One region of the Flavonifractor hominis genome, then DNA from elsewhere that is predicted to be linked to it. Evidence: riboswitches for the same ligand, from Rfam matches in the RefSeq annotation. Region 1 holds a riboswitch; the other holds the start of a gene.
The links. Region 1 has a riboswitch for fluoride ahead of WMO45_RS13310 (iron-sulfur cluster assembly scaffold protein). Riboswitches for the same ligand answer to the same signal wherever they lie in the genome.
Positions count from the first base shown of each region.

Region 2: linked by a shared signal. The riboswitch ahead of WMO45_RS07905 (cation:proton antiporter) and the one ahead of WMO45_RS13310 (iron-sulfur cluster assembly scaffold protein) in region 1 are both predicted to bind fluoride.

Region 1 covers NZ_JBBMFT010000016.1:13,852-20,579, reverse strand. The annotation lists partial or broken gene WMO45_RS13325 (IS256 family transposase) at 1-1,187, shown strand, start outside; gene WMO45_RS13320 (universal stress protein) at 1,775-2,185, opposite strand; gene WMO45_RS13315 (GGGtGRT protein) at 2,204-3,205, opposite strand; gene WMO45_RS13310 (iron-sulfur cluster assembly scaffold protein) at 3,221-3,913, opposite strand; fluoride riboswitch at 4,003-4,078, opposite strand; gene WMO45_RS13305 (S-layer homology domain-containing protein) at 4,181-5,281, opposite strand; gene WMO45_RS13300 (hypothetical protein) at 5,384-5,512, opposite strand; gene WMO45_RS13295 (plasmid mobilization protein) at 5,906-6,202, shown strand; gene WMO45_RS13290 (relaxase/mobilization nuclease domain-containing protein) at 6,184-6,684, shown strand.
Region 2 covers NZ_JBBMFT010000004.1:54,969-62,474, forward strand. The annotation lists gene metG (methionine--tRNA ligase) at 1-1,875, shown strand, start outside; gene WMO45_RS07905 (cation:proton antiporter) at 1,921-3,105, opposite strand; fluoride riboswitch at 3,157-3,229, opposite strand; gene WMO45_RS07910 (TatD family hydrolase) at 3,311-4,078, shown strand; gene WMO45_RS07915 (TatD family nuclease-associated radical SAM protein) at 4,094-4,711, shown strand; gene WMO45_RS07920 (hypothetical protein) at 4,767-4,892, opposite strand; gene WMO45_RS07925 (peptidoglycan recognition protein family protein) at 4,960-5,583, opposite strand; gene ftsH (ATP-dependent zinc metalloprotease FtsH) at 5,720-7,506, opposite strand, start outside.

The DNA of each region.
Region 1 (6,728 bases):
ATCGCACCTCGGAAGAAAATGCCCGTCGAGAAAAAATCCGTGAGCTGCTGCAGATGGCAAACATCGGCAGCATGGATGACATCCAGAATCTGTTCAAGGAGACCATTGCCGAGTTCAGGAGAATGGTCTGGAGGCGGAGATGGACGACGAACTGGGCTACAGCAAGTACGACTACAAGAACAATCACATAGACAACAGCCACAACGGCCAAAGCAGCAAAACGCCACGCACCAGCTTTGGAGATGTGAATGTGTCGGTCCCTCGAGACCGGAAGTGGAAATTTGAACCCCAGGTACTGAAAAAGAACCAAACCAGCATCAGTCAGGACATTGAGGAGAAGATCCTGTCCATGTATGCCAAGGGCATGACCACTGGTGACATTGAGACCCACATCCAGGACATCTATGGTATTTCTGTTTCAGATAGTACCATCAGCCGAATTACCGACAAGATCCTGCCCATCGCCAAAGAGTGGCAGCAGCGGCCCCTGGAGTCCATCTGCGCTGTGGTCTTTCCTGAATGACGTCTACTACCATGTCCGCAGCGAAGGACAGATTGTGAAGAAAGCAGTATACATTGCCATTGGTGTCAATCTGGATAGCCGGAAAGATGTCCTGGGTATGTGGGTTGGCGAAAACCAGAGCGCCAAGTTCTGGGCAACTGTATTCAATGGTCTGAAAAACCGGGGTGTAGAGGATATTTTTATCGCCTGCACGGACAATTTGACGGGATTTGATGCGGCCATCCATGTCACCTTCCCACAGACCGAGATCCAAAACTGCATCACCCATTAGCTGCGCAATTCCAGCAAGTATGTGTCCTATAAGGAACTGAAGACGGTCTATGCCGCCCTGGACGCTCTGGACGCCTTTGGGAAACACTGGGACAAGAAATACCACAAAATCTCCCAGTCCTGGCGGGCCAACTGGGCCAATCTCAGCACCTATTTCAAGTACCACCTGGAGGTACGCAGACTGATCTACACCACCAATACCATTGAGGGTTTCAACCGCCAGCTACACAAGGTAACCAAGGCTAAGTCTGTTTTTCCCACCGATGACAGCCAACTTAAAATGCTATATCTGGCCATGATGGACATTACGAAAAAGTGGACCGGGCGGCGGCAGGACTGGAGCCTGATCCACGCACAGATGGCCATCTATTTTGCCGAGCGTATGCCTGAGTAACACTGCTGGTGTCGGATGTCAAGGAGAAGATAAATGACTCCGCCGCCCTTGATATCCAACCCCATCAGCGTTTTTTGTTAAAAAGGCGATAGCCGGATTCCTTGGCTACCGCTCTGAATAAATTTCGCTCTATTCCCACCTCACATGGAGTTTACGCAGAATTTGGAATTGCCCCTAGCCTTGCCTGGAAACTCCACGGGGCCAAACGGACGGTAGACCATACAGTAATTTAGGCATACCCCGTACTGCGGATTACACCAATAGAAAGGAAAACCAGTCATTTTTCAAAAATTTCCATTCAGGGCAAATCGTTTTGATTAACAGATGATATCATACATTGCGGCATGGAGTAACCATTCAGTCACTGCTGTCAGATGAACCGCGGAAAACACCGTTTCAATTTGACCGCCCTATCAAAAATAGACTTACCAAGAACCCCTTCGTTCAAAGATTGTTCCATAATATGTATGAATGAGTCCCCCGACAAAGTCGGGGGACTTCATTTCTTATAATCTAAACTTCCTTCACCAATACCAGGCAGGGTATTAGAAAGCCTCGCATTCAACTTCCTGTTATCCGAATTACTTTTATTTGGTCTGCATCTCCGGAACAATTACTACCACACACTTTGCATATTTCACCACATGGTTTGTGACGGAACCGATCATCTGTATCCATCCGGACTTTGTGGACTTGGTCATAACAATGATGTCGATTTCCGTTTCCTCAGCAAAGCGAAGAATTTCTTCCCCAGCCCGGCCAAAACGGACCTCGGTTGCTACGGAGAAGTCAGACAGTGTATGAGCGCTTTCCTGAAGAATAGGAAGAGCTTCTTCCTTAGCAAGTGCGCACTGCTCTTTACAACGAATGTCATCCCAATCCTCCCGGACAAGGAGAAGTGTTACGGACACTTCCGAAGGCGTATACCGTTCCTTGATCCAATCAATGGACTGTTTGCTGCGGTCACTCCCGTCAATGGGAACGAGTAATCTCAACATTATGTTCCCTCCTTATATTCAATGATTTAAGCACTCTGCTACCGCCACGGCTACGGCAACAGTAGCGCCTACCATTGGGTTATTCCCCATGCCCAGGAAGCCCATCATTTCCACATGAGCGGGGACAGAACTGGAACCGGCAAACTGAGCATCGGAGTGCATCCGGCCCATGGTGTCTGTCATGCCGTAAGATGCAGGGCCGGCAGCCATGTTATCGGGATGGAGCGTTCTGCCGGTACCGCCGCCGGAGGCTACGGAGAAATACCTCTTTCCCTGCGCCACACACTCTTTTTTGTAGGTTCCCGCCACAGGATGCTGGAACCGGGTGGGGTTGGTGGAGTTTCCAGTAATAGATACATCTACGCCTTCCAGGTGCATGATGGCAACGCCTTCCCGTACATCATCCGCGCCATAGCAGCGGACAGCAGCCCGTTCTTTTTTAGAATAGGGGATTTCACGAATAACAGTAACCTTGCCTGTGGTATAGTCAAACTGGGTCTGTACATAGGTAAATCCGTTGATTCGGGAGATAATCTGTGCGGCATCCTTACCCAATCCATTCAGGATTACCCGCAGAGGCTTCTGCCGGGCCTTGTTTGCATTTTTTACAATGCCGATGGCTCCCTCCGCCGCAGCAAAGGACTCGTGACCGGCCAGGAATGCAAAGCACTCGGTTTCATCCCGCAGCAGCATAGCGGCGAGATTGCCATGTCCAAGGCCAACTTTTCGGTCATCGGCTACCGAGCCAGGAATGCAAAAAGACTGCAAACCGATCCCAATGGCCTCCGCCGCCTCGGGCGCGGTTTTGCATCCTTTTTTGATGGCAATGGCAGCTCCCACAATGTAAGCCCAGCAGGCATTCTCGAACGCGATTGGCTGGACTTCCTTCACGATTTTGTAGGGATTAACGCCGTTTGATTGGCAGATTTCTTTTGCTTCTTCCAAGGATGCAATGCCGTATTCATTCAAAACGGAATTGATCTTCTCAATTCTGCGCTCATAACCTTCAAACAGTGCCATATTTAATCACCCCCCTCATTCCATTCTGGGGTCAATGTATTTGACCGCATCTGCAAACTGGCCATAGGTTCCTTTGGCTTTCTCTACGGCAGCAGTAGCGTCCTCGCCCTTTTTTAACGCATCCGTCAACTTTCCTAAGTTCAAAAACTCATATCCAATGATTTCATTATCCTCATTTAAGGCCAGCCTTGTGACATAGCCTTCGGCCATTTCCAGGTAACGAGCGCCTTTCAACTTTGTTCCGAACATGGTTCCCACTTGGCTGCGCATCCCCTTGCCCAAATCCTCAAGACTTGCGCCGATGGGCAGGCCACCCTCAGAAAAGGCAGTCTGGCTGCGGCCATAGACGATCTGCAAAAATAGTTCGCGCATCGCAACATTGATGGCGTCGCAGACCAAGTCGGTATTCATAGCCTCCAGGATCGTTTTACCAGGGAGAATTTCAGAAGCCATGGCTGCAGAGTGGGTCATTCCTGAACATCCCAAGGTTTCCACCAGGGCCTCCTCAATGATGCCATTTTTAACATTCAGCGTGAGTTTGCACGCTCCTTGCTGAGGGGCGCACCAACCGATACCATGGGTAAGGCCGGAAATATCCTTGATTTCCTTTGCCTGAATCCACTTTCCTTCTTCTGGGATAGGGGCTGGGCCGTGGTATGCGCCCTTAGCTACGGGACACATATGCTCCACTTCGGTGGAATAGATCATATCAATCTCCTCCTTTGGTGTATGGGTAAACATTCTCCCTGCTTTTCGCCTATAAAACGCAAAAAAGCTGATAACCCCACAAGCATCCTATGCTTGCAGAAGTCATCAGCTTACTCAGCGGTTTAGGTTATCACACCAAGGGAGAACTTCATTCCCTAATTTATTATAGCACAAAATCAAATGTAGTACAATAATTTATAATTGATTTGCCGTATAAGAAAATTCCTCCGGCTGCAATCACGCAGCCAGAGGAATTTTGAGTATCTTTTACTTTGCAAGTGCACTCAAAATGGTTTCCGCCATCTCCTGAGTGGCATCGCCCTTGGGAGCCAGAATTCCTTCTTCGACTGCGGAAATGTAACCCCTCTGATGACCCCAGGCGAAAGCAGGCTGAGCCCACAGGGAGATATCGCCCACATCACTGAACTGGGTCAGGCCGGCGTAATCCATCAGCATGGGACTGCCTTCGTAGCGCCACAGGATCGTCACTAGCTGCTCGCGGGATACAGCGTCATCAGGGCCAAAAGTGCCATCACCATAACCGCCCATATAGCCTTTGCTGGTGACCCAACGGATCGCTTCGGCATACTGCGCATCATCGGCCACATCGCTGTATTCCATGGCAAAATCCACGGAGGGTTTTCCGGCCTGCTCATACATCATCATAGCCAGTTCACCACGGGTCACGGTCTCCTCCGCAATCTGGACCTCGCCGGGCAACAGCATCAAATAGCTGGCATGAGCCTGGCCGGGATAACTATCCGCAACCGCACCATACCAGGCTATCACATGATTTCCCACCTGAATGTCTTCCAGGGAAAGTGCGGCATCATTGCGATACATGGACAGTTCCGTCTCATCATCCGCAAAAATAAACAGTCCGCCGTTGTCAGTGGTGATCTTGAGCTGACCGTTCTGCAAAGAAACCTCTTCAACCTCGTGGTACTGGGCACAGCCTGCATCCATAGGAATATTTCGTACCACCGCAAATGCAGCAGACTGAGGAGGCAGGGAGCGGGTCTCTACAGAGCTGTGGAACACATACACACTTTCGCCTTCCTGAAGATCGGTGGGATCAGAAGCCGCATGACGGCCGCTGTCGATCCATACGGTCTGCTCGGTGATGTTCATGACATATTCGCCGTAGCGGTCAGAAACCATGCGGAGCTGCGTAATATTCCCATTCTCGTCCTTCACAATCTCCTGTACTGTGCCATAGTACAGCACGCTGTCCGGAAGAGACATAGTTTCTTCCATAGAAACCGGCGCAGAGATGGGAACAGCGGTCGTCTCGGCTGCCATGGCGGGCAGGGCCATGGCACAGGCCAACGCACCAGTGAGCACCAATACAGTCAGTTTCTTGTTCATAAAATTCGCTCCTGTTCTGTTTGATAAATTATTTTCAAGTGTGTTTTCGAATTTGTCTGGTTAGACGTACTTCCCGCTGGAAAGTTCCGGTACATAGAAAATTTATCCCAGCAAGCGCTGATTACTTTCAAGAGAATCCCCTGGAATCGCAATGGTTTCAGAGGGGTCTTTTTTGCGTTTGCTGCAAATCTGACGAAAATAAAGTATTTTCATTAAAATCTGCTTTCCCATGGGTATCCACCTGAATAGTTCAACTATTCTGACAGACCGGGATAGGGCAAGCCGCTGACAAAGTTGGGCTGACGCTTTCTTCGCTCACAACATATTAAATGCATCAAATTTCATGCTCCGGCAGGTTGACCTGCCGGAGCAATTCTTTTTTACAGATATATAACTATAGAGTAAAGAGATATGTGACACAAAGCATATCTCTTGTGGCTACTTTGCTTATGTACCTATAACCGCTTATTGACTGTACGTGATGATCGTTTCTATCTGATTTATATTTCCCATCTTTATTGTCTCTATATCATTATTCCTATAGACAGATTATATTGATCTAATGATAAACAACATTTCTTTATAAATATGTTATCTAAATCATAAAAAAGGAGCAAAAATGTTATGAAAAGCATTCGTCCTTCAGAAGTGAAAAGCAAGACCGTGAAAGCGCGTGTTTCAGAAGAAGAATATCGTAAACTTTGTCAGAAACGAGAGGAAAGCGGATTGAGCGAAAGTGAACTGATCCGGCGTGCTATTTTTGGCTTGGAGGTGTCCGGCTGCAACGCAAAGAACCAAAAAGCCATGGAGCATATATGTAAAATTCACACTTTGTTGAACCAGGCCAGGCTCGAGATGGATGATTGTGTCCTTGATGCACTTCAAGAGGAGGTGACGGGCTTATGCCAGTCCTTATCATGATGAACAAGCCATACAACGATGACGATGCGCTGGCCACTTTGGTAAACTATGTGTGCCGTATGGGGTACGGTTATTGCGGCGGATATGGAGTAGACGTGCATAATGCCGCGCAGCAGATGCAGCTTGTAAAAGATCTTTGGGGAAAGAACCATGGTCGTCGCGTCCGGCATTTCATTTTGTCCTTTAGTCCTTCGGAACAAATTGAGTATGAGCACGCCATGAAACTCGGGTTTGATATTTGCCGGTATTACCGGGACTATCAGTCTGTCTACGGCCTGCATGAAGATACCGCTCACCAACATCTGCATTTTGCAGTCAATACAGTATCCTTTGAAACCGGGAAAATGTATTCGGAAGGTGTTTCCGACTGGCATTGCCTGCGCGGATATATCCAGGGATTGCTGCCCAAATGGTATGTGGACTTTAAAATTTCGGAAGGGCTCCGGTACGCTCAAAGCATGTTCGAGCAGTTGTGCATGTAAAAAGGCCACGCTGTGCTCATTGGGACATTTGCTTGACGGATACC
Region 2 (7,506 bases), on a different contig from region 1:
ACCATGGCCCGCTACAAGCGCCTCACCGGCTATGACGTCATGTTCCTCACCGGCACTGATGAGCACGGCCAGAAGATCGAGGACAAGGCCAAGGAGGCCGGGGTATCCCCCAAGGAATATGTGGACCGCATCGTGGAGGGTCCTCAGGGGGTCAAGGATCTGTGGAAGCTGATGAACATCTCCAACGACCGGTTCATCCGCACCACGGACGACTACCATGTCGCTGCTATCCAGAAGATCTTCAAGGCCATGTACGACAAGGGAGATATCTACAAGGGCAAGTATGTGGGCAAGTACTGCAAGCCCTGCGAGTCCTTCTGGACCGAGAGCCAGCTCAAGGACGGCAAGTGCCCCGACTGCGGCCGTGAGGTGCAGGATGCTGAGGAGGAGGCCTACTTCTTCCGTCTGAGCAAGTACGCCGACCGCATCCAGCATCTGCTGGAAGATACCGACTTCCTGGAGCCCCGCAGCCGGGTCAACGAGATGGTGAACAACTTCATCAAGCCCGGCCTGGAGGATCTGTGTGTGTCCCGCACCAGCTTCAAGTGGGGCATTCCGGTGGACTTTGATCCGGGTCACGTGGTCTATGTGTGGATCGACGCACTGTTCAACTATACCACCGCCCTGGGCTTTATGAACGACAAGCACAACGACTACGACAAGTACTGGCCTGCCGACGTCCACTTTATCGGCAAGGAAATTGTCCGTTTCCACTCCATTATCTGGCCCGCCATGCTCATGAGCATGGACATGCCCCTGCCCAAGAAGGTGTTCGGCCACGGCTGGCTGCTGCTGGACGGCGGCAAGATGAGCAAGTCCAAGGGCAACGTGGTGGACCCCTATCTGCTGGCTGAGCGCTATGGCGTGGATGCGCTGCGCTACTTCCTGCTGCGGGAGTTCCCCTTCGGCACCGACGGCAACTTCTCCAACGAGGCACTCATCGGCCGGATCAACACCGACCTGGCCAACGACCTGGGCAACCTGGTCAGCCGCACCACCGCCATGGTGGGCAAGTACTTTGGCGCTCATCTGCCGGTGACCGAGGCTGCCGACTCCGCCCTGGATGATGAGCTGCTCCATCTGGCAAAGGGTCTGCGGGACGTCTACGAGGAGCAGATGGAACACTATGCCTTCCAAAACGCCCTGATGGAGGTCTTTAAACTCATCGGCCGGGCCAACAAGTATATCGACGAGAACAAGCCCTGGCTGCTGGCCAAGGACGAGACCCAGAAGGCTCGCCTGGCCCAGGTGCTGTACAACCTGCTGGAGTGCGTGCGCATCTCCGCCGTGCTGCTCACCCCCTTTATGCCCGACACCTGCGAGAAGATCTTTGGGCAGATCGGTGCCGGCGAAGAGCTGCGCACCTGGGACTCCGCCGGGCAGTGGGGTCTGCTGCCCATGGACGCGGCAGTGAACAAGGGCGAGAATCTCTTCCCCCGCATCGACGCCGCCAAGGAGCTGGAGGAGCTCGCCGCCCTGGAGGCGGCCGCCAAAGCTGCCGCGGAGCCCGCTCCCGAGGAGCCCAAGGCCCCCGAGTATATCACCATTGACGACTTCAACAAGGTCCACTTCGTCACCGCCAAGATCCTGGCCTGTGAGCCGGTGAAGAAGAGCAAGAAGCTGCTCCGCTTCACCCTGGACTGCGGAGAGGGCACCCCCCGGCAGATCCTCTCCGGCATCCATGAATATTACGAGCCCGAGGAGCTGGTGGGCAAGACGGTAGTAGCCTGCACCAACCTGGCCCCCCGGAAGATGATGGGTCTGGAGTCCAACGGCATGCTCATCTCGGCTGTCAAGGAGGAACCCGATGGCTCCGAGAAGCTCCACCTCATCATGCTGGACGACAAAGTCCCCGCTGGTTACGGCCTGTGCTGAGTAAAAACAAAAAAAGAGAGGCGCTGCATTGCAGCGCCTCTCTTTTTATTCCCCGGTCCGTTCCAGCAGTCTTTTGTAACTGGCATCGATGGCCAGCGCCCCAAGGGGAGCAGTGACCAGAATGGCAATGACCGCCACGGTGAGTACCACCTGCCCGCAGGCAAGCCCCATGGCCAGCGGCACGCCGCCGATCGCCGCCTGGACCGTAGCCTTTGGCAGATAGGCCAGCACAGCGAAGAGCCGCTCCTTTTTGGTGAGCTTGCTCCCCGCCACACACAGGAGTACCCCCAGCGCCCGGAAGCACAGCACACCCAGCACGGTAACCACAGCAGCCAGTCCCGCCGCCGCGGCATAGCCCAGATCCACCTCGGCCCCTACCAGCACAAACAGCATAACTTCCGCCCACACCCAAAGCTTGCCGAACTTGGCCGTGAGCCGCTGAGCCACCGGCAGCCGCCACCGGCGCAGGCCCAGGCCCATGCCCAGTACTGCCAGCAGGCCGGAGAAGGGGACATAGGCTTCCACCGCATCCTCCAGCGCCACCAGCAGAAAGGCCAGGGCCAGCAAAATGACCACCTTTACCGAATCCCGCATGTGGAGGGTCTCAAAGAACCGGGCCAGCAAAAAGCCAACGGCCAGCCCCAAGGCTGCCCCCAGGACGATGGACACCGGCACCCCCACCAGGGCGGCGGGGGAGAAGGAGCCGCCCTGGGCCATGGAGGTAAAGGATGTAAAGAGAACAATGACGAACACATCGTCCACCGATGCCCCTGCCAAAATCATCTGCGGGATGCCTTTTTTTACTCCGTATCCCTCTTCCATGAGCCGGAGCATCCGGGGCACGATGACGGCCGGGGACACCGCCCCTACTACCGCTCCCATAATGGCCGCATCCAATACGCTGACACCCAGCAGCCTGGGGGCCAGCACCACCATGCCCAGGACCTCGAAGCTGGCAGGCACAAAACACATCAGCACAGCAGGCCGCCCTGCCCGGCGCAAATCGTCGATCTCCAGGCTCAGCCCCGCCCGGGCCAGGATGATGATGAGAGCCAGCTGCCGCAGATCCGCGGAGATGTCCAGCAGCTCGGGGGACAGCAGGTTCAGCACACAGGGCCCTAACAGGATCCCTGCTGCCAGCATCCCCACCAGAGGCGGCAGGCGGACCAATCTGGCCAGGGCCCCCAGCCCCAGTCCCAGCAACAACACATAGCCAATACTTGTTAACATAATCGTTCCTTCCCTTCCAGAGGGCACAAAAAAAGCCAATGCCCCCTGCAAAAACTTGCAGAAGTCATCAGCCGTTCGGCGGTTCGGGCGCACGCCCCGGGAGGACCTCATCCCCGTATTCCTCGGGCAGTATACCACAGCCCCGCCCTCTTGTCAACGCTGCCAAAAGGGAGTATGATGAAAAAAACAACGTTGGGAGGCCCTTATGATCTTCGACACCCACGCCCACTACTATGATGATGCCTTTGACACCGACCGGGACGCACTGCTTTCTTCCCTGCCTGAGAAGGGGGTAGAGCTGGTGGTCTGCCCCGGCTGCGACCTGGCCAGCTCCCGCCAGTCCCAGGCCTTGGCGGAGCGATACGCCTATCTTTATTTCGCCGCTGGTTTCCACCCGGAGAATCTGGAGGGGATGACCCTGGATCAGCTGGACCAGATCCGCGCCCTGTGCGCCCACCCCAAGTGCGTGGCGGTGGGGGAGATCGGCCTGGATTACTACTGGGTCAAGGCCCCGGAGGAACGCGCCTTCTCCCGGGAGGTCTTTGCCGCCCAGCTCGCCCTGGCCCAGGAGCTGGACCTGCCCGCCATCGTCCACGACCGGGACGCCCACAAGGACTGCATGGACTTGGTCCGTGCTCACCCCGGCACCCGCGGTGTGTTCCACTGTTACTCCGGCAGCATCGAGGATGCCAAGGTGCTGGTGGACCGGGGCTGGATGCTCTCCTTCACCGGCAACATTACCTTCAAAAACGCCCGTCGGGCGCCTGAGATCCTCCGCTGGCTGCCCCTGGACCGGCTGATGCTGGAGACCGACGCGCCCTATATGGCTCCTGAGCCCTATCGGGGCAGCCGGTGCGACTCCAGCCTCATCCCACTCATGGCTCAGACGGTGGCCCAGCTCAAGGGTCTGACCACCGAGGAAGTCCTGGCCGCCACGCTGGAGAACGGCAAACGCTTTTTTGGCATTTCGTAAAGGAGGCAAATTGCCATGATGACCATCTCTTATGAATACGAAGGGGCGCTTTATGTCAACCTGACCAACCGGTGCGACTGCAACTGTGTGTTCTGCCTGCGTCACAACGGCCACAAAGGTTCCATCTACGCCGACGATCTGTGGCTGGAACACGAGCCCAGCCGGGAGGAAGCTCTGGCAGACCTGCTGGCCCGGGACTTCTCCCAGTACCGGGAGCTGGTGTTCTGCGGCTTTGGTGAGCCCATGTACCGCACGGACGATCTGCTCTGGCTGGTGGACCAGCTGAAGGAGCGCGTCCCCAACCTGCCCCCCGTGCGTATCAACACCAACGGCCACGCCAATCTGTTCCTGGGCCGGGACGTGACGCCCGAACTAAAGGGGCGCATCGACACGATCTCCATTTCCCTCAACGGCTCCACACCGGAGGAATACTGCGCCGTCACCCAGCCCCGGGAGGGAACAAAGGCCTGGGACGCCATGCTGGACTTTGCCCGCAAATGCCGGGATTATGTGCCCCACGTGGTAATGACCATCGTGGACAAGGACAAGACCCCCGAAGAGATCGCCCGCTGCCGTGCCATCACGGAAGAGCTGGGAGTCACTCTGCGTATCCGGGCCTACATCCCCGACTGAATCCAATACACCAGACAGGGCGCCCGGCCATCGGCCGGGCGCCCTGTTCATCTTTTTATGCGGCGTGCTCATGCTCCAGTTCCGCCAGCGCCTCCCACTCGGAGTCGGCGGAGAACCGGAAGCGGCCCGCCTGGTCGTATACCTCTACATGTCCACCAATATAACGGATCTCATAACTCATGGGTCAGCGCTCCTTTCTGCTTCGTTGTGCTCTCAGTGTAGCAGAAAAGCTGTCCCATAAAACGGACTTATTTCGAAATGTCGTCCAAAAAAGTCTCCCAGGTCTCCGGGTGCTCCACAAAGGAGCGGGGGCAGATCTTACCCGTCACGTCGTAGTGGCGAATGACCTGGTCCCGGTCCAATCCGTACTGCTCCATCAGCCAGCGGGTAAGGCGCACCAGGGAGTCGTAGGTGGCCTGGTTAAAACTCCCGCTCTCGTCCGGATGGCAGCACTCAATGGAAATGGTGTCATCGTTGCGCTGGTTGGAACAATAGGCGATCTCATCCAGGGGAACATTCTGAATGATCTCCCCGTCCAGGCCAATGAGAAAATGGCTGCTGGCATAGGTCTCTCCGGTCTGGGCCAGATTCTTAAAATAGCTGTGGTTCTGCTCGGCGGTGGTACCCGGATTGCCCACATAGTGGATAACGATACCGTTGACCTGCTCCAGGGGTGTGCCCGGACGGGAATAGGGGTTGATGGGCAGCAGCTCCTCCTCCACCCAGTCCGGGGTGTCGGGGACATGCAGCTCCTTGGGTGCAAAGGGATCGATCCATTTAATGACGGCCAGCACCGCCACCAGGAGGATCAGGCCGGGAATGAGACCAGGCAGGGGAGAGAGCCTGCGCCGGACAGGAGTCTGGGTGGGCATAATCGGGGGCACTTCCTTCGACAGATTTGCCTTTATTATAGCAGACTTGTCCCAGTCTGTCCTTTACGGTTTTCTTACGATTGACAGAAATCGGGGGCGCGTGCCATACACGCGCCCCCGTTCTGTTTCCGTGTGATCAGTCCTCGTTCTCTTTTCGGTCGGCCAGCTCAGCCGCAGCATCCTTCTCCACCGCCTGATAGGCAACAGGAGGCCGGACAGCCGAGGGATCGGTAAAGACCTGCTCAAAGGTCTCCGCGTCCATATTCTCATATTTGAGCAGGTAGTCCGCTACAAAATCCAGCTGGCTCCGCCGGGCAGAGAGGATCTGCCGGCAGCGGTCATAGGCGCCATCGATGAGGGCACGGATCTCCTCATCAATGAGAGCGGCCACCTCCTCGGAGTAGTTCTTTGTCTGGGCCATGGACCGGCCGATAAACACCTCGTCATGGCCGGAATCAAAGACCACATTGCCCAGTTTTTCGCTCATACCGTAGCGGGTGACCATGTTGCGGGCAATGGAACTGGCCTTCTGCAGGTCGCTGCCCGCGCCCGTAGAGATATCCCCAAGCGCCAGCTCTTCGGCGGCCCGGCCACCCAGGCAGACCGCAATGCGCTCCGTGAGCTGCTGCCTGGACTGGAAGGTCACGTCCTCCTTCGGCAGCGAAATGGTCATGCCACCCGCCATACCCCGGGGAATGATGGTGATCTGGTGCACCGGGTCCTGACTCTCCAGGTCATGGATGACAATCGCATGGCCCGCCTCATGGTAGGCGGTGAGCTTCCGCTCCCGTTCAATAACCACCCGGCTTTTCTTCTCCGGTCCGGCAATGACCTTGATGACCGCCTCGTTCAATTCATCCATACCGATAAAACGGTGGTGCTTTCGGGCGGAAAGCAGAGCCGCCTCGTTCATCAAATTCTCCAGATCCGCGCCGGTAAACCCGCCGGTGCCCCGGGCCAGTTCGGCCAGGGAGACGTCGTCCCCCAGGGGCTTGTTGCGGGCATGGACCTTCAGGATGGCCTCCCGGCCCTTGATGTCGGGATAGCCCACGTACACCTGCCGGTCGAACCGGCCGGGACGCAGCAGAGCGGGATCCAGGATATCCTGCCGGTTGGTGGCCGCCATGACCACCACACCCTCGTTGTTGCCGAAGCCGTCCATCTCCACCAGCAGCTGGTTGAGGGTCTGCTCCCGCTCGTCATGGCCGCCGCCCAGGCCCGCGCCGCGCTGACGGCCCACGGCGTCGATCTCGTCGATGAATACAATGGCAGGCGCGTTCTTCTTAGCCTGGTCAAACAAATCCCGGACGCGGGAGGCGCCCACGCCCACATAGAGCTCCACAAAATCCGAACCCGAGATGGAAAGGAAATGCACACCTGCTTCCCCAGCCACCGCTTTGGCCAGCAGGGTCTTGCCGGTACCCGGCGGGCCCACCAGCAGCACACCCTTGGGGATGCGGGCTCCCAGTTCCAGAAAGCGTTTGGGCTCCTTCAGAAACTCCACGATCTCCTGCAGCTCCGCCTTCTCCTCCTCGGCGCCGGCCACATCGTCAAAGGTGACTTTCTTCTGCTCGTCGGCGCCGCTGCGGGTGCGGGCCCGTCCAAACCGGGCGGTACGGTCAGCGCCGCCCCCGCCTCCGCCGGCACCTGCCTGACGCAGGAACATGAAGTACCACAAAAGGCCAAACACCACCAGCACCGCCACCCAGGGCAGGAAGGAGGCCCAGAAGGGAGGCTCCCACCCCTGAGGATAGTCGTAGTCGGTAATGATACCCTGGTGGAGCTGTTCCACGATCAGATCATTGAAGTCATTGTAGAACCACTCTGGATCGGCCACCTCATAGGTCACCAGGTTCTGACCTTCCGGCATCCCCTTCAGGGTGAGTGTGACGGTGTTGTCCTTGAGCTCCACCTGCTCCACCT